One region of the Cohnella sp. GCM10020058 genome, then DNA from elsewhere that is predicted to be linked to it. Evidence: a T-box and tRNA genes for the amino acid it is inferred to sense, from the RefSeq annotation. Region 1 holds a T-box; the other holds one or more tRNA genes.
What was found. The T-box of region 1 lies ahead of ACFSR7_RS11050 (valine--tRNA ligase). A T-box ahead of a tRNA ligase gene usually reads a tRNA of that ligase, here a tRNA-Val.

Region 1 (14,397 bases):
AGTGTACACCTCATGAACGCGGCCCGCAAGTCTCGTCAGCATCGACACGGCGTCCTCGCGATCCTTCGGCTTGCCGAGCACATCCCCGTCCAGCACGACAATCGTGTCGCTGCCTACGACGATCGCTCCCGGCGTCTGCGAAGCGCGGTCCAGCACGGCTGAAGCCTTGCGGTGCGCGAGCGCTTCGACGATACGCGCGGGACGCCAGTCCTCGGGCGTATCCTCGTCGGCATAGCTTGGCACGATCTCGACAGGCAAACCGAGCAAACCGATCAATTGCTGCCTGCGAGGAGATGTAGAAGCGAGAACGAGCGTAGCGCGTGTCTCGGATGCTGCATATTGAGTCATGACGGAAATCTTCCTTTCGGGTACGCTTCGCTTTGCCTTATGGCTTTATTTACATCTTTCGGTAAATCCAGACTGCCGCCGCAATGCCTACCATACTGAGCAGGCTTACGTTAAGCGAGATATTGATGTTATAAACGAGGATGAGCAGATCGGCGGAAGGCGACCAGTGTACCTTCACCGTCCGTGTGAGGAAGTCAAGCCCCGGGACGCGCTTCAGCCAGTCCGCGACAAGCGCGCCGGCCAGCATGCCGAGGAATACGAATAAAATTAAAATCCAGCCGTTTTTCTTCACGCTATCTACGTCTCCCGCCATTTTTTGACACTTGCCTCATTATTATACGTGGCCGCGGCGGCACGCACAATGGACAACGCAAAGACAGCCCCTAGGTCGGGGCTGCATATGCGCGCGATGCGGGAAGCCGCGTCAGCAATAGGTCTATAAGGCCATATGATGCGCTTGCGATTATGGGAAAGAGCCGATCAGTCGCCATCCTCGCCGAGTTCCTCGCGCAGCTGGCGTGCGATCAACGCCGCCTTCATCACGGAAGCCTGCACGGTTCGCAAAAGGGCGGCGGACGGTATCTTCGCGTAGGCGGTCCATTGCTCCGCAGCCGTCCCGAGCTGGGTCGCCAAGGCGCCCGCAGGCTTGCTGCGGCTGCCGGACCAAGCAGCTATGTCCGTCGTCGTCGCTTTCCAACGCTTTATGGCAGCTTGCAGATCGGCGGCGGACTGTTCGCTTGGCTGCGACTTTCCTCCTCTTGCCAACAGCTCGGCCGAAGACCCGGCCAGCAAGCGACCGAGCGTATCGCTTTCCTCAAGATACGCTGCCCACGATATCGCCGCAGACGTCTGCGGCAGCGAAAGCGCCCGGTTTTCCAGCGCCTTCGCATATAATTCCTCGTCCGTCAAAACCGCACCCAGCTTCTCCGCCTCGCTTTTATCGGCTGCGATTCCCGCGTAAACGCGGAATCCGTCCGTCGTATCCGTCGCCGCCGCGATGCCTTGGTTCGTCAACGCCTGGACGGCCTCGTTCATGCTGGCTTCGCTCTGGAAAACGCCGTATTGCAGCAGGTAGCTGACGGAGGCAGGGACCTCGGCATCGCCTGCGGCTCCCGCCGTCTTGTTCGGCTGTGCCGCCCCTGATGCACCTGTGCCCTCAGACTTGTCGTCCGTTGCCTTCCCGATCGCCCCAGAATCGGTCTTGATACCGCCCGACGCTGCCGCCGCCCCGCCCGTTGCGGCCGGCTTCAACCCGGCGGACGCCGGATCTGCGGCGCTTCCCGATGGCAAGATCGGCTCCCCGGTGAACAGTGCCAGCACGATGTAACCGAAGATCGCGCCAGTCACGATCGCTGCCGCGATCGAAGCGAAAATGCGCATCCAGGACGGCCCCCCGCGATATCTGCGCGTCTCCCCTCCGTCGACCCATCGCTCCTCCGCATTTAAATAGATTCCCGAATCGGTATGCAGCGAATTAACGCTGTAAGCTTCGCCTTGATTCAGCGAATACGGATCATGGGCATCGATAAGCGGGTAAACATTTTGAACATACGGGTCCGCCGATGCTTGTCGATCTTCTTCATAGGATAATGCAGGCGAAAGCGGCGCTGCCCAGGAAGACGACTTGCGAAAGCCGGCGACGCGGCCGGGCTGCCCAGTCTTCTGGGGGTCCGCGGCAACCGAACGCCCTTCGTTTTGCAAATGACCGCGTTCCCTGTCGCTACCGCGAATCATTTGCTCCAGCGCTTCTACGTCGTCCTGGTAGGGGACAGCCTGCAGGTCGTTCCTGGTCAAATTGCTGCGCGCTGAAGACCGGGTCAGTTGTTCGCGGGATGGATGTTCCTGGTTTGGATGTGCATGGTTTGGATGTGCATGGCTCGGATTTGCGTGGTTCGGACGTGCGTGGTTCGGATGTGCGTGGTTCAGACGTGCATGGCTCGGATGTTCGTGGTTCGGATGTGCGTGGTTCGGACGCGGACCCGACGCATGCGCACTCGAAGGATGCTGTCCGGCGGGGACATTACCGGACAAAACCCTGTCCGCCGTTCTGTCGCTTCCGAACGGAGTCCGCGGCGCGCGCTCGGCCGCCGGGCTGCCTTTCTCCGCCAAGGCGACTTGCGGGCGATCCGCGGCATTGGAATCCGCGGACGAGCGCGCTTGCCCGATATGCGCGCCCTTGCCCGGAAGACGAAATCCGCTGCCCATGTTCTGTGTCTGCTTGTCGGCCTGCGCCGAAAAACCGCGCGGCCTGAAGCCGCGGACTGCCGGCTCCGCCAGCGCTGCGTTCGCGCCTCGCTGCACCGAGTCCTGAATCTCGAAATCCTGCTGAACGGCGCTATCGTTACGGACTTCCCTTGGCAGGTTGCCGTCGAATTTAAAGGTCATTCTGGAAGTTGGCTGCATCTTGGCTTCTCTCCCTGCTTCGTCTATTAATCCTAGTCTATGAACGAATGAGAGAGAATATGATTGCCTGCAATGCCGTCTTCGCCCGCGTCGCCACCACCGCGTAACACTCGCGGGCCTATCCTGCGGGATTGCAATAAAACGATTCCGGCCGACGGCGCATTCGACAGCCACTGCGATGTGTCGGCGGCTTAACGCCTACCGCGTCTTTTCCACCGCGTATTGCCGCCAGCTTCGCTTATCGGCACAACGCCTGCAAATATACATCTTTTTATGCCGAGGTCGGCCCGTTTAAACAGGATAGCTGCAAGCGTGCAGTTATTTTCCTTCATCAGCCCGATTTCAAGCTTGTACTTTGCGTTTGCCTGCACATTTGCAGGTATTTCATCACGTGTCGCTCGTCGGCAGAAAATACATGTACAAATGCAGCTTTTTTGCCCGTTGAACTTCCAAAAAAGCCCCGGTACACCGAAAGCAAGCTTACCATTCCGTATATAGCCGCCCAAATTTTTACGCTACGATCCTCTATAAAAAAGCGCAACGGGGAGATCCCGCTGCGCTACATTTCCGCTATTGCTTCCCCGCCCGATCCCGCAGGATGCGGGCCAGTTCGTCGGCGGACTTCCAAATATCGCCTGCCCCCATCGTCAGCACGAGATCGCCGGGTCTCACGCGCTCGGCGAGCAAGTCGCGAACCTGTTCACGCGTCGGGACGTAAGAGACGTTGGCGTTGCTGTTCTCGGCGATCAACTGGACGAGACGCGAAGACGTGATGCCCTCGATGCGCTTCTCGCCGGCTGGCGAGTAAATATCGGTAATATACACCTCGTCCGCATCGGCGAATGCCCGGCTGAACGCATCCAGTAGGAAGTAGGTACGCGTGTATCGTTGTGGCTGGAATACCGCCAAAATACGTTTGCCCGTCGCCTTGGCCGCCAGGATCGTCGCCTGAATCTCGGTCGGATGGTGCGCATAATCGTCAATGACGAGCACGTCGTTCACGTCCCCGAGCACCTGGAACCGGCGCTTCGCGCCTCTAAATTCCACGATGGACGACGCGATCCGATCGAAAGGCACGCCTGCGTGCAAGCAAACGACGATCGTCGCAAGCGCGTTGTAAACGTTATGCAGGCCTGGTACGGAGAGGCGAACGTGTCCAAGCGTCTCCCCGCCCTTAACCACGTTGAAGGCGGCTTGACGGTCGCCCAATTCGATGGAGACCGCTTTGTAATCCGCTTCTTGATCGACGCCGTAGGTGATCACGTTCGTACCTGCCGCCTGCGGCAACAGCTCCCTGACGTTATCGTCGTCCGCGCACACGACGGCGCACCCTTCGGGACGGACCTGCTTAAGGAATTGCACGTAAGCCGCCTTAAGCTTGCCAAAATCCCCCTCATAGTTCTCAAGATGGTCTGCCTCGATGTTCGTGACGACAGCTACCGCGGGCTCGTACTGGAGGAACGAACCGTCGCTCTCGTCCGCTTCTGCCACAACGTGATCGCCTTTGCCGGCTTTGGCGTTCGTGCCGACGTTCACGATCTCCCCCCCGATAATATAAGTGGGATCCAGACCCGACAGCTCCATGACGAGCGCGATCATCGAGGAGGTCGTCGTCTTGCCGTGCGCGCCGGCTACCGCAATGCCGGTGCGGCTGTTGAGCAGCCGTGCCAGCATCTGCGCGCGGTGAAGCGTCGGAATGTTCAGGCTCTCCGCTTCCACGCGCTCTACGTTGTCCCGTGCCAACGCGGTCGAATAAACGACGAGATTGGCGCCCCGGACGTTGCCGGGTTCGTGCCCGATGTAGATTTCGGCCCCTTTGCTGGCCAGTTTGTCCGTCAATTCCTGCCGGGCCACGTCCGACCCGGTCACATGATAGCCCATTTCCAGCATCACTCTGGCAATGGCGCTCATTCCGTAGCCGCCGATACCGATAAAATGTACGTGTTCAGCCGTTGCCAACGACGCTTCACCAGCCTTTGTCAGAAGTCTTGCGTTCGAGCAGCCATGAGCGGACATCCGCGATCAAATAAAGCGTGCCCGTCACGAGTGTCAACGTATTTTCCTCGGGATCGGCGGCCGCGAGGCTTTGTATTTTTTCGAGCGCTTTGCGCCAATCCGGTTCAACGATGACGGATGCCGCGCCGACCGCATCCCGCCCCGCACGCCGGGCGACATCCGCCAGCGCTTCAGCCCCCATCTTGCGATGATGGTCCGGTTCCGTAACGACAAGCGTACTCACCATTGGTAGTATATGCCTTAAGGCGTCTTCATGATTCTTGTTGGGCATCATGGCGAGCAGCACATTAAGCTTATCGCGCGGATACCCCTGACGTAGCGCCTCCGCCAGGGCGGCCATGCCTTCGGGATTGTGCGCGCCGTCAAGCAAAATCCGAGGCTCGCGACTGACGAGTTCCAGTCTGCCCGGCCAAGACGCCCAGCTTAACCCTTCCCTCAAGTCCGTCTCGTCGACAATAAGCGCATAGTACGTCCGCAGCACGTCGATCGCCATGATAACGGCAGCCGCATTGGTCTGTTGATGCGGTCCGGCCAAGCCGATCCGGACCTCGTCGAGTCCCCTGAACAGATTCCGAAAATCGAAGGCTTGCGTCTCTTCTTGTTTGCCGCGATTTTCATAGGAAAACTGATCGCCCAGCTGATAGAGCGTCGCTTGGCGGGAGACGGCGGTCTCTTTAATAATCGCAGCCGCCTCAGGCTCAAGCGCAGTCGATACGACAGGAACGCCGGCTTTGACGATGCCTGCCTTTTCCCGGGCAATGTCCGCGAGCGTATCGCCCAAAAGATCCATATGGTCATGCCCGACGTTTGTAATAACGCTGACGACCGGCGTAACGACGTTGGTCACGTCGAGGCGCCCGCCCAGTCCCGTTTCCCATACGACATAATCCGGATAAGTCACCGTCGCATAGTAGAGAATCGCCATGGCCGTCGTCAGCTCGAACGCCGTCAGCGGGCCCCATTCGGAATCCGCCAGCTCGTCGGAGAGCGGCTTCAACCGGTTCGCAAGGCGAACGATGACCTCGTCCGGCATCGCCTCGCCGTTGTAATCGATACGATCCGCGAATGAAGTAAGGTATGGCGACGTGAACAATCCGACGTCATACCCGCTCTGCCGCAAGACTGACGCCAACATGGCGCATACGGAACCTTTGCCGTTCGTGCCCGCCACATGAATGAATCTGAGCCGGCGGTGCGGGTAGTTCAGTTTTTCCAGCAGCAGCTCCATCCGCTCGAGACCCGGCTTGATGCCGACGACCGGCGCAAGGCCGGAGATCCAGCCGACCGCCTCGGCGGCGGTACGGAAGGAAGCTTCCCCGCCGTCTCCGGCGGATGTCAGGTCATGAGCGTTCTGAGATGACGCGTCTTGCGAAGTTGTCATGCCTGCGCTCGCCTCCATTAGTTTTTAAGCTCTTCGATCCGTGCCAGCACTTTGTCGCGCTTGTCGCGATAATCGGCGCCCTTCGCGCGCTCCTGCTCGACGACATGGGCAGGTGCCTTCGCGATATAGCCTTCGTTCGCCAGCTTTTTCTCCACGCGGTCGACCTCGGCGTTCAGCGAAGCGAGCTCCTTGGTCAGCCGCGCGATCTCCTGACCGATATCGATCAGGCCTGCGATCGGCAGATACAGCTCGACGCCCGTCACGATCGCGGTCATTGCCTTCTCCGGCGCGGCGAGACTTGCGTCCAACGTCAGGCTCGACGTATTGCAGAACCTCCGCAGATACTCCTCGTTGCGCTTCAGGATGCCTGCGGACGCTTCCGTCGTCGGCTTCGCGAGCAGCTCGACTTTTTTACCCGGCGTTACGCCAACCTCGGCGCGCACGTTGCGCACCGCGCGGATCGCGTCCATGAGCAGTCCCATCTCTTGAACCGCATCGGGCGCGTCGAACGCGGCGTCGTAGGCCGGCCAGGCTGCCAGCGTAATCGTCTCGCCGGCTTCGTGCGGCAGATGCTGCCAGATCTCTTCCGACAGATAAGGCATGAACGGATGCAGCAGGCGCAGCGTACGATCCAGCACATAGGCGATGACCGATTGCGTGCTTGCCTTCGCCGCAGCGTCTTCCCCGTACAGCGTGAGCTTGGCGAATTCGATGTACCAGTCGCACAGATCGTCCCAGATGAAGTTGTAAAGCAGCCGTCCCGTCTCGCCGAACTCGTACGTTTCCATAAGCCGGGTCACGTCGCGCGCCGTCTCGTGGAACCGGTGCAGAATCCAACGGTCGGCCGTAGACAGGCTGCCGGTCAGATCGATATCTTCTACCTTGAAGCCCTCGAGGTTCATCAGGGCGAAGCGTGAGGCGTTCCAGATCTTGTTGGCAAAGTTGCGCGCCTGCTCGACCTTCTCCCAGCGGAAACGAAGATCCTGTCCCGGCGTGTTGCCCGTGGACAGCATGTAGCGCATCGCGTCGGCGCCGTATTTCTCGATAACCTCGAACGGGTCGACGCCGTTGCCGAGCGATTTGGACATCTTGCGGCCCTCGGCGTCTCGCACGAGACCATGGATAAGCACGTCCTTGAACGGCGACTCTCCCGTGAACTCCAGCGCGGTGAAAATCATCCGGGCGACCCAGAAATAAATGATGTCATAGCCCGTAACGAGCACGTCCGTCGGATAGTAACGCTTGAGATCCTCGGTGCTGTCCGGCCAGCCGAGCGTCGAGAACGGCCATAGCGCCGAGCTGAACCACGTGTCCAGCACGTCTTCGTCCTGCACCCAGCCTTCGCCTTCCGGCGCCTCCGTGCCAACGTAGATCTCGTCCGTGCCCTCCTTGTACCAGGCCGGGATGCGGTGTCCCCACCAGAGCTGGCGGGAAATGCACCAGTCGCGTACGTTCTCGATCCAGTGCAAATATATTTTCTCGAAACGATCCGGCACGAAATTGACGCCATTGCCCGAGCGCTGCGCATGAATCGCGGCTTCGGCGAGCGGCTTCATGGAGACGAACCATTGCGTCGAAAGGTACGGCTCGACGACGGCGCCGCTGCGTTCGCTGTGGCCGACCTGGTGAACGTGGTCTTCGATTTGAATCAGGACGCCTTGCGCCTGAAGATCCTTGACGATCGCCTTGCGGCAGTCGGCGCGATCCATGCCCTCGTACGGGCCGGCCTGATCGTTCATTCGCCCGCTCTCGTCCATGACGATGATCTGAGGCAGATCGTGGCGTGCGCCGACCTCGAAGTCGTTGGGGTCGTGCGCCGGCGTGATCTTGACGGCACCGCTGCCGAACGCCTTGTCGACATACTCGTCGCCGACGACCGGAATCTCGCGTCCGATGATCGGGAGCCTGAGCATCTTGCCGATCAGGTGCTTGTAACGCTCGTCCTCGGGATGCACGGCTACCGCCGTATCGCCCAGCATCGTCTCGGGGCGCGTCGTCGCGACCGTCAGATGGCCGCTGCCGTCTGCGAGCGGGTACTGCAGATGGTAGAGATGACCGTTCACTTCTTTGTATTCGACTTCAATGTCCGAGAGCGCGGTCTTGGCGGCCGGATCCCAGTTGATGATACGCTTGCCGCGGTAGATCAGGCCCTTGTCGTAAAGGCGCTTGAACACCTCGCGAACCGCCTTGGACAACCCTTCGTCAAGCGTGAAGCGCTCGCGGGAGTAATCCAGGCTGAGGCCCATTTTGGACCATTGCTTGCGGATCGAGCCTGCGTACTGCTCCTTCCAGTCCCAGACGCGCTCGAGGAACTTCTCGCGCCCGAGATCGTAGCGGGACAGACCCTCTTCGCGAAGCGTGCTCTCCACCTTCGTCTGCGTGGCGATGCCCGCGTGGTCCGTACCCGGCACCCACAGCGCGTCGAAGCCCTGCATCCGCTTGAAGCGGATGAGGATGTCCTGCAGCGTCAAATCGAGCGCGTGGCCGATGTGCAGCATGCCCGTCACGTTGGGCGGCGGGATGACGATCGTGTATTTGGGCGCGTCCGGTCTCAGGCCGGCTTTGAAAAATCCGCCTTCAAGCCAAGCATCGTACCATTTCTGCTCGGCGCCGGTCGGGTCGTACGTAGTTGGCAGTTCAAGGGGTTTGTTTTGATTGATGTCGCTCATTAGTTCACAACCTCCAGGGACGTGGATCAGACGATTTGCGATCGGCCTTCGGCACTTCGCGCTCCCGCTCGGGCAGGGACGGCGCCGCCGAAGCGCTCGGGTTCAGGGCGAGACCCCGAAAAAAAGCAAAAACCTCCCGCCGCAAAGGACGAAAGGTTGAACTTCCGTGGTACCACCTTCATTCCGCATCTTCCATCCGGACAGTATGCGGCTCTCGAACGCAAGATAACGGCTGCGGCCGTCCCGTTCTACGGCGTGCTCGGTTCGAACGGGAAACTCCAGGGCGACTTCGGCAGCTTACTTCCTGCGGAACCTCGCAGCGCTGCAAGGCAGCGGTTCCGCTCTCTGAAGGGTACGACTGCTTACTGATCCCTATCCATGTCTTATTTCCCTATCATACCCGTACGGCTACATGCAGTCAACCTGCTGGCGGCAGCGGCTGGAGCTGACGGGCGAGCGACTCGGACCGGAAGGGCGAGCGACTCGGCGAGACAACTGAGGGTTCGGGCGAGGGAAGGACTGGACCGGACTCGGGCGACGCGAGGGGCCGAGTGGGCGGAACGCGAAGACGCCCCGCGGCCATGGCGGCCGCAGGGCGAACTGATTCGTTTCTTAAGGGATATAGAGCACTTGCCCTTCCGCCAGATGCGGATCGGGAAGCCTGTTGTACAATTGCAGCTCGCGGGACTGCAGCTGGTACTTGCCAGCGATGCCGTCGAGCGTATCCTCGCGCTGCACAATCACCATTTTCACCTTGCGAAACGATTGGCCCGCATCCTTGGCGAGGAACAGACGCGTCCATTCGATCTCGTCTCCCGTGGCACGGTTATTTTGCAGATTCTCGGGCGGCGCGGCTAGCCTTGCTTCTTCGGCCGCCTTCAGACCGGCCTCGCGAATCGCTCCTTTATCGCCCAGCTGAGACAGGATACCGACGCCAAAAGCCGACTCCGACCCGCTCGGCCCCTTACCGGACAATCCCAGTTTCGGTCCGGCCGGGTCCGGCTGGCGTTGATCGTACTTGGACGTATCGTCGGCTTCGACCGCTTCCGCCTGATCTTGCGCGACTGCGTCGCTCTCGGCACCAGGCCACACGGGCGGCGCGGAGATAGTCGTTTCGTACACCTGCGGATAGCTTGACGGCTCGGACTGCGGAGGAACGGTCTCGGCTGGCGCGATGAACTCCGCCGGCTCCTCCTCGAGACGCTGATAGGCGAGCAGCCGCTCCCAAGCTTCGGCCTCCTCCTGCCTGTCCCGCTCTTCCTCCAGCTGCCTGTTGCGTTCCGCCTGTGCAGACGCCTCAAACGCTTCACGTTCGGCTTTTGCCCGCTCCGCAAGCTCATAGGCTCGGGCTTCCTCGGCGGCGCGCGCCTCGGCCTCCGCCCTCGTCGCTTCGGCGAGCTGCCGCTCCAGCGCCTCGGCGGCGAACTGGGCAAGCTCCTGCTGCCGGAGCAGCGCTTCCTCGCGAGCTCGCGCTTCGGCTTCGGCGCGCGCTCGCTGCTGCTCGTACCAGACGGGCGATGCGGACGCGTCATGAGCGGCGCTCGGATCCGTCCAAGCAGGCGGCAAGTATACCGGACCGGGCTGTGCGTAGACCGGCGCTTGAGGCGGGTTGCCCGCGGAAAAAGGTGCATCCGTCCGACCTGCTTCCGGCGTACTGCCGAAAGTCTCGCTTTCACCAACTTCCTCCGCCTGTTCGAAAGCAAAATCGCCAAGCGGCGGCAGCGCGAAGGCTTGACTGATTTCGTCGCGCTGATCCGCTTCAGGCGCCGACACCCGCTCCGGCGCGTCGTGCGCGACCGTAAATTCGTCCTCGCGCCATACCGGCGCTTCTCGGACCTCCGTCTGCACACCCCGCAAGCCGAGCACGCCCGTAACGTTCAGCGAGCGCTCGGTGAGCAGATCGACGTCGAAATGGTCGATCTCGACGTCCAACTCTTCCAACTGGCGCACGCGGCTCTGCGGCAAGGAGATTTCGACCGGGATGCGATGCTCCAGCGTGCCCGCCGCCTCTGCCTCGCCGATCGCCCGGTAAGTACCGCTGAGCAGCAAATATCCCCTCAGCAGCACGCTATCTTCCTGTTCCAACGCCTCGATGTGCGGCGACAGCTCGATCTCCTCGAGCGTATCGATGGACAAGGCATCGCTGGCCAGCTGCACCCGTTCATAAATATCGAATCTCAAACCGTTCGACGAATCCGTCACGACAGGTCTCCCCCTCTCGGCATAGAGTCCCTGCTTCCCCGGCAGCAACGGCCGCTCCGCTGCAACTGGCAGCAACAGCCGTATGCCTGACATGCGATTCCAAGATCTCCGACGTCGACACGCGAAGAGGCCGGTTCAAGCCTCTGTTCCCGCGAGCCCTGGAGCATCCGCTGCCCGAACCGCCCGGAGGCAGGCTTCACTCCCTATCTATCTATATGCTCTAAAAAGGTGGGCATGCCTATGGACTTTCGGGTCGTCGGGATTAAAACTTGCCGAGTGCGGCGCGGTGCGCCGCGATCGTCTCGTCGATGTCGTCCTCGCTATGCGCGATGGACAGGAACCAGCCCTCGAATTGGGAAGGCGGCAGATTGACGCCCTGATCGAGCATTCTGCCGAACAAAGTCTTGAATCGCTCCGTGTTCGATTGCTTCGCCGTCTCGAAGTTGATGACCTGCTTGTCCGTAAGGAACGGGCAAACCATCGAGCCGACGCGGTTGATCGTCATCCCGATGCCGTACTCGCGCGCATTGGCGTCGAGCCCCGCTTGCAAACGCATGGCAAGTCGCTCCAAACGCTGATAAGCGGTCTCATCGAGCAGCTTGAGCGTGGCCAGCCCCGCCGCCATCGCAAGCGGGTTGCCCGACAGTGTCCCCGCCTGGTAGATCGGCCCGACCGGCGCCATCCGCTCCATCAGTTCCCGCCGGCCGCCGTAGGCGCCGACCGGCAGACCGCCGCCGATGACCTTCCCGAGGCAAGTCAGGTCGGGCGTGATTCCGTAAAGCCCTTGGGCGCAGTTCAAGTGCACGCGGAAACCCGTCATGACCTCGTCAAAAATAAGCAGGCTGCCATGCTGCTTCGTTACGTCCCGCAGGCCTTGCAAAAAGCCGGGCAGCGGAGGGACGACGCCCATGTTGCCGGCAACAGGCTCCACGATGATCGCCGCGATCTCGTCGCCGTACCGCTCGAATGCGAGCTTGACCGATGCGAGATCGTTGTACGGAACCGTAATCGTGTGGGACGCGATGCTCTCCGGAACACCCGGGCTGTCCGGCAGGCCGAGCGTTGCTACGCCGGACCCGGCTTTAATCAGAAGGCTGTCGGCGTGGCCGTGGTACGAGCCCTCAAACTTTAAAATTCGGCTGCGGCCGGTATAACCGCGCGCCAGCCGGATGGCGCTCATCGTCGCCTCGGTCCCCGAGTTGACCATGCGGACCACCTCGATCGACGGCACGCGGGCGCATACAAGCTCCGCCATCTCCGTCTCCAGCTCGGTAGGCGCGCCAAAACTCGTTCCTTTTTCCGCGATCCGCTTGATCGCTTCGACGACTTCCGGATGGGCATGACCTGCGATCAAAGGCCCCCAGGACAGGACGTAGTCGATATAGCTCTGACCGTCAATATCGGTAATGCGGCTGCCTTGGCCGCGTTCAATAACGACCGGCGTCAAGCCGACCGATTTGAACGCGCGAACCGGACTGTTAACGCCGCCGGGGATAGATCTTTTGGCCCGCTCGAATGCCGCTTTGGACTTGGAATCCGAGCGGATTTGACGCGATTCGCTCATTTTTGGCACACCTCTGCTATCTGGAATGGAAAAGACTATGGTAAACTGATTCATCAAATGTGCTGCAATGGGGGCTCCATCATGATTCAATGGCTGAAAAAGGTGTCTTTATTCGATAAACTCAGCGATTCCCAGCTTGATCATATATCGCGCATCGCGAGGCGGCGCAGCCTAGCGGCGGGCAGCATCCTCTTTCAGGAAAAGGATCCTGGCAACGTCTTCTACGTCGTGCTCAGCGGATCGATCAAGCTCTTCACGCGCAGTGCCGGCGGCGACGAAAAGGTGTTGTCCGTCGTCGCGGGAGGCGACAGCTTCGGCGAGCTTGCATTGCTCGACGGTCTGCCTCGCTCGGCATCCGCTAGGACGCTCGAGCCGTCGCTCGTGCTGGAAATCGCCAGCGACGATTTTATGCGGCTGCTGGAATCGCACTTCGATATTACGAAGGGCATCCTTGCCGAACTGAGCCGGCGCCTCAGGCAAACGAACGAGCACGTGAGCGATCTGACCTTCCTGGACGACCGCACGCGCGTGCTCAAGAACCTGATCAATCTCGCCAACCAGCACGGCAAGCGCGACGGTATTTTCATCCGCATCCATCTTGCGCTCAACTACGACGAGCTCTCGCAATTGGCCGGCGTATCCAAGCAAGTATTGTCCGAGGTGCTCCGCGAGCTCGAAGCCAAAGGCGTGCTCGCCTTCGGCTTGAATCAGTACACGCTTAACTTGACCAAGCTGCGGGGCTGAGGCAGCTGTGTGCCGCTAATCCTGGCTAAGACCTTCAGGCTCGCCGGCAAATTAGCGGCACACAGCTGCCTCCATTTCCAAGACCGGCTTATCAGGCACATTAGCGGCTCTTTTTGCCGCTATGACCACCCACGACCAGCTCGCCAGGCACTTTAGAGGCACCACGATTTGCCGCTATGCTCTCCCGCGCCCCGCCTCTTTACCCACGTATTATCGACCGATCATCCACCGAACGGCATCCTTCGCATGATACGTAATGATCATGTCCGCGCCCGCACGCTTCATGCCTGTCAGCGTCTCAAGGACGATCGCGCGTTCGTCGATCCAGCCTTGCATCGCTGCGGCCTTCACCATCGCGTATTCAGCGCTGACATTGTATACGACGAGCGGCAGGTCGTAACGATCCTTCAGCAGCCGCACGATGTCAAGGTAAGCGAGTCCCGGCTTGACCATCAGCATGTCGGCTCCCTCGCGCACGTCCGTCTCGGCCTCTCTCAGCGCCTCGCGCGCGTTCGCCGCGTCCATCTGGTACGTCTTGCGATCGCCGAACTTCGGCGCCGACTGGGCGGCTTCGCGGAAGGGACCGTAGTAGGCCGAGGAATATTTGACCGCATAGGACATGATCGGAATGTCCTCGAAACCAGCTTCATCGAGCCCCTGTCGAATTGCCCCGACGAACCCGTCCATCATATTCGAAGGCGCGATGATATCCGCGCCTGCTTGCGCTTGAGACACAGCCGTGCGTACCAGCAGCGCGAGCGACTCGTCGTTGTCCACGACCGCGCCGCAATCTCCTTCGTGCACGACGCCGCAGTGCCCGTGATCCGTAAATTCGCACAAGCAAGTATCCGCGATTACGACCAGATCGGGCGCCAGCTTTTTAATCTTGCGGGTAGCTTGCTGTACGATGCCGTCTTCCGCGTAAGCGCCTGTGCCGACGCTGTCCTTGGACGCCGGAATGCCGAACAGCAGAACCGCCTGAATGCCCAGGGATACGATTTCTTCAATCTCCGCGTCCAGACGGTCGAGCGACAGGTTAAATACGCCCGGCATCGAGGAAATCTCAGTCT
Region 2 (14,397 bases), on a different contig from region 1:
CTACAACCCGTACCAGAACCAGCTCTTCTTCTCCGGCAAAATGGCGATGGTGCTCGGTCAGTATTACATGCTGAACGATCTTGAGACCTACAACAAAAACTATGAAAAGCTGAAGATGACGAAGCTCGACTGGGATGTCGTGACGGTGCCGCAATTCATTAACGAAGCGCCGGGCGTCGGTACGAACATCACGCTGAGCGCGCTGACGAGCATCAACGCGAAGGCTGCCAACCCGGACGATGCCTGGGCTTTCGTCAAGTTCATGAACGGCGAAGACTGGGCGAAGCTGAAGTCCCGCAGCAGCTACGAAATGACGGCCCGCAAATCGTTCATCAAGCCGCGCGACGGCATGAACTACAACATCAACGCGTTTACGCAGCTGCAGCCGGCTCCGCAGCAATCCCTGGCCGACGCCAAGCTTCTGCAGGAGCGTCCGAACCTGAACTACATCAATCAGCTGGGCAGCAGCGAATTCCAGCAGGTGCTGAGCGGCAAGCTGTCCGTCAAGCAAGCGCTCAAGGAATACGAGGAAAAAGGCAACGACATGCTGCAGAAGATCAAGCTGAACCCGAAGGGCCAGTTCGATCCGGGCATCGGTGGCGATGTGTACGGCGGCGGCGGCGTAGTCAGGCCGCTGGACTGATTGACCTGAACTTATAAATCATCGTTTTTTCGGGACTTTCGCTATTCATCACGATCTGCTAGCTTTGCGCGATCAGTCATCTTTTGAACTGATCGTGCTTTTTTTCGGCGACGAGCGGAATATATTACCGGTTGAGGAAACTCGAGGGGGACAATTCAATGATGAAGAAATTAAACAAAAGCTGGGGCTTCGCGCTTGCAACGCTTCTGGTAGCTGTACCTACGCTCGGCGCTTGCACGAATGGCCCGGAGAGCGGCGATAAGGAGCGCAGAACGCTGCGGATCGGCATGATGTACGGAAGCAAGGAGAGCGAATCGTATTATCGGCAGCAGATGACCGATATGTTCGAGGTGGACCACGGGAATATCGACATCGAATTCGTATACGGCACCGATTATTCAAGTATGCAGTTCGCGACCGACGAAGAGCGAAAAAAGCAGCAACAGCAGGATCCGCAAGAAAACCTGCGGGCGGTGATGTCGGGCGATAACCCGGTTGACGTGGTCATGACGGATATCGTGTCTATGAAAAAGATGGCATCGGACAATCTCCTGAAGCCGCTCGACGATTATATCAAGCAGGACAAGATGGATTTGTCCGACTTTTTGCCGGCCGTCATGGACACGATCAAGGCGCAGGGAGACGGCCGCATTTACGGCCTGTCGCCGACCTTTTCAAGCAATGCTGTCTTTTACAACAAAAAGCTGTTCGCGAATGCGAAGGTAGAGCCGCCCCGAGACGGCATGACGTGGAACGAGCTGTTCGCCGTGGCCCAATCGATGAAAAGCGGCAAAGACAAGGATGCGGTGTATGGATTCGCTTTTAACAACTACGGCGGCGGGCTAAGCATGTATGACGCCCAATCTACGGTCGCGAGCTTCTCGCAAATGAGAATGTTCGATACGACCGGGGAGAAGATGACCGTCCATACGAAGACGTGGGCCGATGCGTGGACCAGGCCGATCCAGCTCTATAAAGACCGTGTAATCCCGCATGCCGAAGACATGCAGCAAACCGCTTCCATGGCGTCTTCCGACGGCAGCTATGCATACAACCCATACCAAGGTAACGGATTCATCGGCGGCAAGATCGCGATGGTCGTCGGCGGCTATTATATGGTGAACGAGCTGATTAATTACAACAAAAACGTGAGCAAAATGAAAAACGCGCAGGCGCTCGAGTGGGACGTCGTGTCCATGCCGCAGCTTGAGAGCGGGGGCTCGAACGGCGTGTATTTGTCCAATCTGGCCTCGATCAATGCGAAGAGCGCCAATCCGGACGATGCATGGGCGTTCATCAAGCATATGAACAGCGAGGAAGTGGCGAAGTTCAAGGCAAGAAGCCAGGGAGAGCTCAGCGTGCGGCAGAAGTATATCCAGCCTAAAGACGGCGCCAACTACCGCATCGAAGCGTTCACCAATGTCAAGGTGAATACCGACGATCTCGGCGAGGCCGACCAAGCGCTGTACCGCGAGCGTCCGAATCTCAACCTGATCTCGGAGCTCGGCGGCTATCTGTTCCAGGAGGCGGCCGAAGGCAAGAAGACGGTAGACGAGGCGCTGGCCGAGTGGGACAGCAAGGGCAACGAGCTGCTGCAGAAAATCAAGCTGAATCCGACGGGAGATTTATCCTCGGAGCTGCAGACGTACAGGGATGCCGCGCAATCGGGCATGAAAAATATGCTGCGGGCGGCCGCAGGGGAGGCAGTCGCGATCGAACAATAAGAAAGCGTCTACCATGCCGGCCGTCGGGGTTAAATCGTATCCGATTCGAGCATCCTATACCCATAACGACCACATTCCGGAGGGACGGATAAGGGATGAATTGGGTGTACTGGTCGCGGCTCTACGATAGCAAATTCCAGGCGGGATGCCTCGTGCGCCGCATCGAGAACGACGGCTGGCTGTTCGGCGTCGAGATGCCGCGGGAAGTCGAAGTGTACCGTTCGAGAAAAGGAAAGTTCGGCGTCCGGTACATGCCGTAATCGCGTTCGGAAGGACCCGTTGCAGCCTACGGTTGCGGCGGGTCCTCTTGCTGTGGTATCGTCGAGGGAAAGAAGAGCGGCTCTCACCCGCTCCATTTTTTAGGACAGGAGGGGAAGCAGATGAGGAGAATGCCGCTGTCCGCGGATACCGCGCAGAAGCTTGCCGCACATCTGAAGGTGCCGCTAGAGCATCTGATGCACATGCCGCAGCATATCCTGCTTCAGAAGCTGGCGGAGATGGCCGAAAAGGAAGCCGGCGTCGCTTCGGAGACAGGGTCAAAAGAAAAAGAGGAAAAAAGTTAAAAAGAATAGCGAATTTTCCTTGACGGAAGATCTCTTTGTGCGGTATATTAATTCTTGTCGCCATTGAGGGACACTTGATCGTTTAACGACGCGGGGTGGAGCAGCCCGGTAGCTCGTCGGGCTCATAACCCGAAGGCCGCAGGTTCAAATCCTGCCCCCGCAACCAATTTTAGCTTCCTCGTAGGATCATGACGAGGGCCCTTAGCTCAGTGGTTAGAGCTGTCGGCTCATAACCGATTGGTCGGGGGTTCGAGTCCCTCAGGGCCCACCACAGCGAGGAACGGTCAAGCTCCCGCATCCATCCATGCCGGGGTGGCGGAATTGGCAGACGCACAGGACTTAAAATCCTGCGATGGGTGACCATCGTACGGGTTCGACCCCCGTCCTCGGCATTATGTTTTTCATAGGCTGCTGGGGTTGACGTTGTCGACAACGGAAGTCTCGCGGTACGATTGCAATCCTACATATGACTAACAACACGCTCCACTTTATTCATTCGCGAATCCTGCGAAATGAATAAAGTGGAGCGTTTTCGTTTGAGCAGCCACATCCGACATATTGTCGTGAGAAAGCTCTCATTTTCCGTTCAGGCTAACCTGGTAAGGGTACATATACCGTGGGCAGGCAAGCCCGATAAACCCTAAGGAGTGATTCTGAATGGCACGCAACGACGACAACAAGATGAGCCGCGAGGAAGCAGGACGTATGGGTGGAGAAGCGACTTCAAGGACGCATGACAGGGACTTTTACCAAGAGATCGGCGAAAAGGGCGGCGAAGCTCGCGGCGGCAGCGGCAACCGCAGCCAGAGCGACGATCGCGACGGCATGAGCCGCGAAGAGGCGGGCCGCCAAGGCGGACGCTCCTGATCGCACGATCTAATGTGAACGGATGCGAGCAATCGTAAAATAGCATGACCTGCAAAGCGCTGAATGCGGCCTCCGTATTCGGCGCTTTGCTTTTTCGCCGAAAACGTCTGGATAAATTCCAGCTCAATTTAAAACTGGTGATGAATTTATCCGGCGGACAATTCGTCTTCCGTTACCCAACGATGATCTTTGACCGTATTTTCGCCGGAGGTCGGTTGGTAGTCTACTGAATAGACGGTCCCCTCCACTGCGAGATCGATGGTGGCGTCGGCGCCCATCATGCCTGCCATATGGTCTGCGTTTAGGATGACCTTATCGCCCGGGGCGTAGGGCTTCCCGCCGGCATCTTTTATCTCTTCCTGGATGACCCACTTGTGCTCGTGCACGGTCTTGCCGCCTGGGGATGGCTGGTAGGTTACCGCGTATATCGTTGTTGCGTACGCACCGGAAACGGTCCCCCGGGCGCCGTTCATTCCTTCCATATGATCGGAATGAATCGTAATCTTGCTTCCGACCGGGAACACCGGGGCATGCGCTTCCTTTAAGTTCGGAATGTTTGTCGAACTGGAATGTGACTGATGGTTCATGCCTTTCATGCCGCCCTCGACATCTACGTTCGCACAGCCGCTTAATGCAAGCGAAGCTGACAAGCCGAGGACAACCAACCATTTTTTCATCATGTTCGCCTCCTTTTTTAACTACACTATACCATACCCCGCAAGGGTATATATAAATTCGTTTTTCAATTTCAATTGCAAACCGGTTAATGCTCGCATCCATTAATTCCGGCAGGAAATCCGCCTCCGGCGTTGAATTGATGAGAAGGTAATAGATAAGCAGTCCTTGTGAAGTGAAGAGGAAGCGGGGTATTACGGCATGATGAAGCAATACGCGATCGATCTGGCCAAAAAACTGTTCAGGGAGCACGAGCGGTCGTACTTCGTCATTCAGGAAGAGGACGCCGATTCTTACAGGGTCGTGGATAAGGCGGAGAAGGATGAGAAGCAGCTGAACCGGTATGTGGTGTTCAGCATCGAGGTTTAATAAAGGAACGGCTCCGCTGGCGCTTGTTGCGCGGCGGAGCCGTTTATTATTGCGCCAGTCCGATGGCGGCTGCGAACTCGTGCTGCAGCCTGCGCGTGATCGGACCGGGCTTGCCGTCGCCCACCTCGCGGCCGTCTACGGCTACGATTGGCGTGATCTCTACGGTCGTGCCCGTCACGAACGCCTCGTCGGCCTCGTATAGCTCGTCCAGAGAGAAAGGGCGCTCCTGGGTAGGGATCTCCGCGGCCAGCGCCAGGCGAAGCGCCACGGCGCGCGTGACGCCGTGCAAAATCAGGTTGTTCGCGGGATGCGTAAGGAGCGTGCCGTCTTTGACGATCATAACGTTAGAAGCGCTGCTCTCGGTAACGGTGCCGCCCCGGTGCAGAACGGCATCCGCGGCTCCGCGCTCCGCCGCTTCCTGCTTCGCGAGCACGTTGGCAAGCAGGTTAAGCGTCTTGTAATTGCAGTGCAGCCAGCGGATATCCTCAAGCGTGACGACCGATATCCCTTGATCCATCGTTTGAACGGGACGCGATACTTCCCGTGTATAAGCAAGCGCGACGGGCGCGGCGCCGGCAGGGAAGAGGTGATTGCGCGCGGCCACACCGCGCGTGATTTGCAGATATACAGTGCCTTCGGACAGCGCGTTCCGTTCCACTAATTCGGACATTGCCGCGCGAAGTCCGTCGATTCCCCAGGGCAGCGCCAGCTTAAGCCCTTCTGCGCTAAGCCGGAGCCGCTCGAAGTGTGCTTCGGCCTCGAACAAGCTGCCGCCATAAACGCGGAACACCTCGTAGATGCCATCCCCGAAGTTATAGCCGCGGTCATGCGGCGAGATAAGCACTTCCTCCTCGGGCAGGAATGCGTTGTCGTGCCAGTAGATCGAAGTCATGGGACGCATCTCCTTTTCCTTTTGGGCAAACAGATCGATTCTGATATAATAGAATCACTTCATAGCTATCATAAATCAGGAGGCGTGCCTCATGCCAGCGGTGTTCAAAAACGATTGGGAGCCCCTGCTACAACCCGAACTGGACAAACTCTATTATAAGACGTTAAAAACGCAATTGGCGGCCGAGTACCGCGAACGGACGGTCTTTCCCGACATGCACCATATTTTCGAGGCGCTTCATCTGACCTCCTATCGGGATGCGAAGGTCGTCATCCTGGGCCAGGATCCGTATCACGGTGCCGGGCAGGCGCACGGTCTCAGCTTTTCCGTACTGCCGGGCGTGAGGCAGCCGCCGTCGCTTCGCAATATTTTCAAGGAGCTTCAGAGCGACCTCGGCTGCCCGGTTCCAAGCCACGGCAATCTGTCGTATTGGGCGAAGCAGGGCGTCCTGCTGCTCAATGCGGTGTTGACGGTGCGGGAAGGCGAGGCCAACTCTCATAAGGGACTGGGCTGGGAGAGGTTCACCGACGCCGTCGTAGCGGCGCTGAACGAGCGGGAGGAGCCGCTCGTGTTCATCCTGTGGGGCAGCCATGCGCAGAAGAAGGCGGCATTTATCGATAAAAGCAAGCACTTCGTGATCGCTTCGGCGCATCCCAGCCCCTTGTCCGCCCACAACGGCTTTCTTGGCAGCCGGCCGTTCTCCAAGGCAAACGAATACCTGCAGCAAGCCGGTCTCAAGCCGATCGATTGGTGCGTGCCCGAGCTCGCGGCAGGGGAACGAGAGCTTATGCGCCAGGAGACGGCGGCGTCGGCGGAGGGATTGGATACGGCCGGCCAGGAATAAATCGGCGCATGCAAAAAAAACGAAGAGCCGTCGGGGGAATCCCCGGCGGCTCTTTTGAGCGGGATGGTTTATTGCGCCTCGCCGCCGATAACGGGGGTGTAGGCGTTGCTCACGTAGACGGATGCGTTGACTGTCGTAATCACTTGCGGATAGAACTTCGCCGGATCGGGCTTGACGACCCGATAGGTGACGATTGCCTGCTTATCCTTGAACGCGACGTTCGTAATCTCGATGCCGTAGCCAGGGTGCGGAGCTTGGGCAGAGATCGTAACTTTCGTCGCTTCGCTGCCGTACGCTTCGGTCGTCAGCTTCACTTCAGTCAGCGGAGAGGCGGGCTGCTCGGGCTCCGCAGGCGGCACGGGCTGCGTGTTTTTGACGAACGTAAGCGCCTTGGCGAGGATGACCGCGGCTTCGCTGCGGGTAATGGCGTCCTTCGGACGGAACTTCCCGTTGTCGAGCGATGCGATTTTGCCGACGAGAAGCTTTTGGACGCTGTCCATGTAGCCTTTCGTGACCTTATCCTCGTCCTTGAACGTCTGGTACATTTCGATCCAGGCATAATCGCCCTTTTTGCTGATCGCCTTAAAAATCCAGTGCGCGAATTGCTCGCGCGTGACTTTGCCGTTCGGATCGATGTCGCGCGGGATCTCAAGGCCGTTCAGGTTGGCGATGATAAAAGCTTTGGCGTAATACGCGTCGTCCTTGACCTTCGTAAAGAAGTCGCTTGCCTTGGGCTCCTTGATAAAGCGGATGTTGTCAATGTTGAGTCCGAAGCCGTTCACGATAAGCAAGACGGCCGATTGTGCCGTAAGCGCGCTTTTCGGCTTGAACATCCCGCTGCCGTCGCCTTTGATCAGGCCTTTCTTTTGAAGCTGCTCAATGTAGCTTTTTCCCGCGTCCTTGTCAATATCGTTGAAGGCGAACGCGGAGCCGCTTGCGGACAGGGTGAACAGCAAAACGGCGAGTAGAACGAACAAGCTCTTGTACGATTTTTTCATATTCGTGTCCTCCTTGTATGGATTGTTTTTCCCGAACGGTCAACCACTCAAACGTAAGCGTGCGGCGAAAGGTTGCATCAAATGAAAAAGGAAGCCCTTGCGGGCTTCCGTCCGTGTGACGGTCTTTGCGTCCGTTCAAGTTTTCGATATATTTATAACCCAGGTAGCCGACGACGCTCGTTTTTGAATTTGGCGATGAGCATGCCCAGAATGAAGAAAGACAAGTAATGAAGCGTATCGCCGGCGTTAATATGAGCGTATGCAATCGTCAGGGCGGACAATGCGGACAGTGCCGGCAGCGCAAGCAACGTTTCTCCCCATTTACGGGCCATCAATAGCAGGACTACGAAAGGGAAAATAATCGATATCCGCATTTCATGCACGAGCGTCCAAATAACGCCGTTCAGATCGACGGTCTTGAAGGGGGCCGATCGCAGTCGCGTGACTGATGATCTCTTTGGCGGTGAGTGCATGCGCGCTTTATGATATAGCTTCCGTGATCGACCTTCCGGCTGGCGAGTGGGGAGCGAGAGGACGAAGCCGCTGAGTACGAAAAAGAAGATAACGGCCGCATGGCCGTTCACGAGAAAAACAAAAGCGAGAAGGGGGAAAGGGTAGATGCACTTTGTATCATTTTCCGAAGATAGTCAACGCTGGTTTGCGATTCGAAAATAAAAAAGAGCTCTCGATCGAATCGAGAACTCTGTGTCGTGTAAGTATGGTGATCTGAACAGGGATCGAACCTGTGACCCCTACCCTGTCAAGGTAGTGCTCTCCCAGCTGAGCTATCAGATCATGTTTGGTGGCGACTTGATTGATTATAGAGGAAGATTAACGCCGTGTAAAGTGTTTTTTGAAAAAATATTAGAAGGACCAGATCGCGGGTCGACTGAGCGCCGACCCGCGATCTGGAGGCGGCCGCTTTACGTATTTTTTTTGGCTTCGGCAGTCCAGGAACGGTTGACTTGCTCCTTCAGGTGGACGCGTTCCTTATCGAGCAGCTTGTTGATCAGCTGATCCTCGCTCATGCCTTTGGTTTTGCCGATCTGAGCGATCGACTTGCCTTTCTTGAGCTCATCGATCAACTGAGCCGGCGTCATGCCCAGCACCTCGGCCATATCGTTCAGACGGCGATGGTGCTTGCGGCCATGGTGATGGCCTTCGCGGTGCACGCGTTCTGCGTTCGGTACCGGCGCGGCTGCGGCGGGCGTCTGAGCCTGCCGGGAAATGGCCGGATCGCTTCCGGCCGGCGTCTCGGCACTGGCCTTGCCAGCCATCGTGGGGGAGGCGAGCGCCAGCAGCAGCGTCGCTGCGAGCAGCGCGTTGCGGCGAGAAGTTTTTAACATGGTGAATTCCCTCCTTCGGATGTTATTGTGAGCAGGAGAGCCTGACTTTAAACGGGGGGAAAAGAAATGGCAGGAAAAATCGATTCGTGGGGGAGTGTGGACGAAAGGAGACGCTGTATAAAATGAAGAATGGGAATGAAACGAAAATAAAAAGAAGCCCTGCAACGCAAGGCTTCTGTCATAATAAAGTATGGTGATCTGAACAGGGATCGAACCTGTGACCCCTACCCTGTCAAGGTAGTGCTCTCCCAGCTGAGCTATCAGATCGTATCGGAATCGGAAGGACTTTTATATAATAGCAAGATAAGCTATCGAAGTCAACAACTTATTTCGTTAAAATTTTCGCCGCTTCGGGATGATTCGCCCAATCGCCGCGTAAACTGGGAATACCGGCAACTAAGGCTAGTATGGACAGAATCGGAGGCGCTTCCCGGGAATGGACAATATCCCGTTGTTAACGCTATGGCTCGTCTTGCTGTTCGGGCTGATCGGCACGGTACTGATTGCGGTCGTACGGCTGCTCGATCGCGAAGGATAGAAGCGGCACAATCGGTACAGACTGGGGATATCCGAGAGAAGAAAAGAGGAATCCCCGATGAACGTTCGCAAGCGGGGCCGCGCTCGCTGTGCGGCCAGGTTGTTGATCATTGCCGGAGCTTCTGCATCGATTGCCGGCTGCAGCCTGCTTCCCAAGCCGGAAGATACGGCGCCCGTGTTAACGACCGTCTATGCGCCATCCGTAGAGCATGACGTCTATTCGTCGTTGTCGCCTTCCCACTTTTTGGAGTAGGCTTTTTTCGTTACCCATATCGTCAGCCAGATAATGATGGCTACGATGATTGCAGCCCCGATCCACAAGCCTGTCAATGTTGATCTCCTCCTTCTAACATGAAGCGTTGTATGCTAAAAGCTGTACAAGCGGTGTTGTTCGACGAACTTCATCTCGCCACTGCGGCCGACGTAGGCCGGCTGCGCATCCCCGTAATGCATTAGATAGATTCTGCGCTGCAAATCCTCAGACAGCGTCAACAGCTGCGGAAGACAAGTATGTACGACGCCCGGCGGCTCCAGCTGGCAGTCGTGGAATATCGTCTTCACGCCGCGTTCGGCGACAAGCTGCCGGAGCAGCTCGGGCTCGAAAATCATGTCGGACGAGTAGAAGAAGGACGGTCCGAATAAAATGGAGTAACTTAGCTTTCCCGGGATATGCGGCGTACGCAGCAGCTCTGCGGTAAGTCCGGGCAGTACCTCGTAAGGCGTTTCTTCCCGCAACGGCCGGACGTCGAAATAATCGGCCAGCGAGAGCAAGCCTTCTTGCTCGAGTCCGCCCCGAAGCGAATGCTCCCACAGTATGCCGGTCAGCGAATCTGCGATATATAAAGGAATCCGTCGTTTGAACTGAAACTTTAGTTGAAAGGCGAGCTCCTCAAGTCCGCCGACATGATCCGCGTGAATATGGGTGATCAGCACGCCGTCGAGTTCCGGCAGGGCGATGCCGAGCTTGTGCATGGCCACATGCGCGGTCGTCCCGCAGTCGAGCAGGAGCTTCTTGCCCCCCGCGTAGACGATGGCGTTGTTATTGTAAAATTCCTTGGCGAACGCGCTTCCGCAACCCAGCATCCGAATATCCATCAGCAGCCTCCCGTGACCAGCCCCTACGAGCACCCGACCGTAAATTCTAAATTACTGTACCATAATTTATGAGGCAGCAGAAGATATCAATTCCCATACCGGACCGTCAGTGGCGTCCGGGCTTTTGCATGCATAAATTATTCTGGCGCTCCGCACACGGCCGCCGGGGGAGAAGCGCGAGATGAGCAAGCCAGCCAGCCAGACCAAAAGCGCTAAAGGCGGAGCCAAGAAAAAAGTGCACGCCGAGCATGTCCAGCCGCAGATGAAGGTCGTCTTGTCGGACGTATGCGCAGTATGCAAGACGCCGTGCGCGCGAGGCATCGCGTACCTCGAACGGATGTCGAAGCCGGGCGCGCTCGGCAAGGGCGTCCCTTGCGTCCTTACGCTTCCCAAAAAGGGGTGAAGCGAACGGGGAAATAAACGGAAGGGGAGAGCATTTCCCGGGCAACCGCATATTCCGATCCGTCCTGCCGACAATTCGGATTATCGGTCGAATCGTCCCGAAACTTTAATCTCTCCCCTTACCGCAACTTTTGCGAACGGCAGTGGTATATACGTTTACATACAACAAAAATATCGTTTGTCAACTTGCGGCGAAATCGGAGGGATAGGTAATGAAGCTGCGCAGGCTTCTGATATTGACCGTCGCGCTTTCCCTGGTCGGCGGCTCCGCCATATACGCGGACACGATCGTACAGAAGGTGCGGATCGTCATCAACAAGCAGGAGCTGGACGACCAGGGGATGCTTGAGGACGGCAAGGCTTACGTAGGCGTCCGCAGCCTGGCTGATATTATGAAGGCGCTCGTCATCTGGGACGACTCGTCCAAGAAGGTGTCGATCGTCAAGCCGAACGTGCACATGTTTTTGATGGACGGCAGCAAGCCGTTCGGAGGCGTGGAGCGCGGCAAAAAGAGCTTTAAGGTATTTTCGCAGGTGGACAATCTGAGCGTGTCGATCAATGCGTTCAAAGTGACGATCGCCGATCCTTACGGCGACGAAAAAGAAATCGAGACGCATACGAGCAAGGAAAGCGACTTCCCCACGGACAAGGATAACTTCTGGTTCACGAGCGGCGACTATGCTTATAACTTCAGCAGCGTGGGCAAGTACACAATCCGTTTCTGGATGAGGTCGGCCGACGGCGGTTCGTATCAGGTTGTGTCGGAGAAGACCGTATTCGCCAAATAAGCCGCGCCAGTCGCGGAATGTGCAAGGGCCGCGGACTTAGGAACGCGGCTTTGTCGCGTCGTTTGACCCGGTAGTGGGTTAGTGATAGGATAGGGCGAAGACTAATTTAACCGATGAACGGAGGTTCTCCCATGAGCGATCATGTTCATGACGAAAACTGCGATCACGAGCACGATGAAGCCGTATTCGTCGTGACCGACGAGGATGGCAACGAGCACGAGATGGTGCTGGTGTATACGTTCGAGAGCGGGGATCAAGCTTACGCTGTGCTGCTCGACCGCAACGATCCTGACGACGACGGCGTCATCTTCCGGATCGAGGAAGACGGCGAGGACGAAGTCCTGGTCAACATCGAAGACGATGAAGAATGGGAACGCGTTATGAAGGTGTACGAGGAGCTGGCCGCGCAGGAAGCGGACTGACCCTCGCACAAAAAAGCCAATCCGTTCAAATGGGCGACGAAGCCGTCATTTGAAGGATTGGCTCTTTTTATGTCCGATTAAGAGATGGCGGTCTCCTCGACGATGACTTTGACGAACTCGACGTTGCGGTCTTCGGGACCCTTGACGGGCAACCCGACCTCCAGGTGATCGACGATGTAGTCGATGTTGTCCTGTGAGATGACTTCGCCCGGCAGCAGGATCGGAATGCCCGGCGGATAAACGTAAATGAATTCGGCGATAATCCTGCCCGCCGACGCGCGGAACGGCACGATCTCCGTCTCGCCATAGAAAGCGTCTCTGGGCGTAAGGGAGAGATGCGGAATCTGCGGGATCTCGACGACCAGCTCCTTGATCTCGCCTTTGCCCATATAACTGTCGGAGAGCTCGCGCAGGGCTGAGAGCAGGATGCCCATCGTCGTATCGTCGTCGCCCGGCGTCACGAGACACAAAATATTGTACATATCGCTCAGCTCGACCTCGATCCGGTGCTTGTCCCGCAGCCAGTTCTCCGCGTCGTAGCCGGTGATGCCCAGATGGCGGACATGGATCGTCAGCTTGGTCTGGTCGTAATCGAAGGTTGCTTCCTCGCCCAGAATATCCTCGCCGAAGCAATACAGTCCGGGGATCCCGTTGATCTCCGCTCGCGCGCGCTCGGCTCTTGCAACTGCGGTTGCGGCCAGCTCGCGGCCGTTTATCGCCAGGTGACGCCGCGCCGCGTCGAGCGAGGCGAGCAGCGGGTACGAGGTCGACGTCGTCGTCAGCAGGCTCAGAATCGTCTGCACGCGCTTGACGTTGACGAGTGCGCCTCTGACGTTGAGCACCGAGCTCTGCGTCATCGAACCGCCGAGCTTGTGCATGCTCGTCGCGGCCATATCGGCGCCGGCCGCCATCGCGGACAGCGGCAGCTCGTCAGAAAAGTGAATGAGCGCGCCGTGCGCTTCGTCGACGAGCACCGGGATGTCATACTCGTGGACGAGATCCACGATCTCCTTCAGGTTGGCGCACACGCCGTAATAGGTAGGATTAATGACGAGCACCGCGGCCGCGTCGGGGTGGCGCTCGAGCGCCCTGCGGACCGACTGGGTCGTCACGCCGTGATCGATTCCCAGATTGCGGTCGCGCGCGGGCGACAGAAAGACGGGCCGCGCACCGGCGAAGATGATCGCCGACAGGATCGATTTGTGCACGTTGCGCGGAACGATGATCTTGTCGCCGTTGCCGCATACGGACAGGATCATCGCCATGATCGCCGTGCTGGTGCCCTGTACGGAGAAGAACGTCGCGTCGGCGCCGAAGGCGTCGGCGGCGAGCCGCTGCGCTTCGAGAATGACGCTCACCGGCTGGTGGAGGTCGTCAAGCGGCGCGATATTGATCAGGTCGATGTCCAGAACGTTCTGGCCTACGAAGCTGCGGAATTCGGGATCCATGCCCGCGCCCTTCTTGTGGCCGGGGATGTGGAACTGGACGGGATTGCGTTCCTTGTGGCGCAGCAGCGCATCGAACAAGGGCGTGCGGGAGTGGTCCACTTTAGCCTCACTGCCTTTCAATGCCGAACATAGATTGCGAACAAGCATGAGTATAGCAAAACCGCGGGGGATTGCAACCGTTGAAACGCACCGTCGGAACAAGCTGCGGGAGCCCGCCGCGCATGCCGGGGACGCGCGGCGAGCCGTCACCAAAACGTCATGCGCTTTCATTTGGAACGGTCCGGGTGTTGTGCTACCATATGAGGTAAAGAGGAAGGCCGGCTCCCGATCGATTTCGGGCGCGGGTCTTTAATAGGGTTAAAGGAGAAAAAGACGTGAAAAGCAGGCTGATCATCGTAGGACTTATGTTGTTCACCGTATTCGTGGGATTCGGCATCATCATACCGATCCTGCCGCAGCTGGTGACGGACGCCAGCCCGGAATCGGCGAACTGGCATACGGGCGGCATGCTGTCGCTTTACTCGTTCGTGTCGTTCCTGCTGTCTCCCGTATGGGGCGGCATATCCGAGCGGATCGGACGCAGGCCGGTCATCATGATCGGCGTACTCGGGTTTGCCGTCAGCTTCCTGATTTTCGGACTCGCGGACGGAAACCTGTGGATCATGTACGCGTCGCGGCTGCTCGGGGGGTTGTTCTCCGGCGCGGTCACGGCATGTATCGTCGCTTACGTCGCGGACATTACGTCCGAGGAGAACCGGACGAAGGGCATGGCCGTCGTCGGCAT

Region 2: it has a tRNA-Val gene. The T-box ahead of ACFSR7_RS11050 (valine--tRNA ligase) is inferred to sense a tRNA for this amino acid. The anticodon was not compared.

The regions. Positions count from the first base shown of each region.
Region 1 covers NZ_JBHUJV010000007.1:167,743-182,139, forward strand. Annotated here, with positions in the region: gene ACFSR7_RS11025 (Maf family protein) at 1-348, opposite strand, end outside; gene ACFSR7_RS11030 (DUF4321 domain-containing protein) at 398-640, opposite strand; gene ACFSR7_RS11035 (SPOR domain-containing protein) at 829-2,751, opposite strand; gene murC (UDP-N-acetylmuramate--L-alanine ligase) at 3,322-4,710, opposite strand; gene ACFSR7_RS11045 (bifunctional folylpolyglutamate synthase/dihydrofolate synthase) at 4,718-6,148, opposite strand; gene ACFSR7_RS11050 (valine--tRNA ligase) at 6,166-8,817, opposite strand; T-box leader at 8,959-9,205, opposite strand; gene ACFSR7_RS11055 (LysM peptidoglycan-binding domain-containing protein) at 9,430-11,019, opposite strand; gene hemL (glutamate-1-semialdehyde 2,1-aminomutase) at 11,282-12,583, opposite strand; gene ACFSR7_RS11065 (Crp/Fnr family transcriptional regulator) at 12,665-13,327, shown strand; gene hemB (porphobilinogen synthase) at 13,538-14,397, opposite strand, start outside.
Region 2 covers NZ_JBHUJV010000019.1:364,862-379,258, forward strand. Annotated here, with positions in the region: gene ACFSR7_RS32280 (ABC transporter substrate-binding protein) at 1-643, shown strand, start outside; gene ACFSR7_RS32285 (ABC transporter substrate-binding protein) at 802-2,367, shown strand; gene ACFSR7_RS32290 (hypothetical protein) at 2,463-2,627, shown strand; gene ACFSR7_RS32295 (YycC family protein) at 2,748-2,930, shown strand; tRNA gene ACFSR7_RS32300 (tRNA-Met) at 3,020-3,096, shown strand; tRNA gene ACFSR7_RS32305 (tRNA-Ile) at 3,126-3,201, shown strand; tRNA gene ACFSR7_RS32310 (tRNA-Leu) at 3,237-3,322, shown strand; partial or broken gene ACFSR7_RS32315 (KGG domain-containing protein) at 3,588-3,794, shown strand; gene ACFSR7_RS32320 (YdhK family protein) at 3,944-4,474, opposite strand; gene ACFSR7_RS32325 (hypothetical protein) at 4,674-4,841, shown strand; gene dat (D-amino-acid transaminase) at 4,888-5,733, opposite strand; gene ACFSR7_RS32335 (uracil-DNA glycosylase) at 5,825-6,577, shown strand; gene ACFSR7_RS32340 (S-layer homology domain-containing protein) at 6,646-7,575, opposite strand; gene ACFSR7_RS32345 (acyltransferase family protein) at 7,728-8,048, opposite strand; tRNA gene ACFSR7_RS32350 (tRNA-Val) at 8,295-8,370, opposite strand; gene ACFSR7_RS32355 (hypothetical protein) at 8,499-8,921, opposite strand; tRNA gene ACFSR7_RS32360 (tRNA-Val) at 9,113-9,188, opposite strand; gene ACFSR7_RS32365 (MBL fold metallo-hydrolase) at 9,825-10,559, opposite strand; gene ACFSR7_RS32370 (hypothetical protein) at 10,735-10,956, shown strand; gene ACFSR7_RS32375 (stalk domain-containing protein) at 11,168-11,743, shown strand; gene ACFSR7_RS32380 (DUF1292 domain-containing protein) at 11,875-12,165, shown strand; gene ACFSR7_RS32385 (aminotransferase class I/II-fold pyridoxal phosphate-dependent enzyme) at 12,243-13,712, opposite strand; gene ACFSR7_RS32390 (MFS transporter) at 13,988-14,397, shown strand, end outside.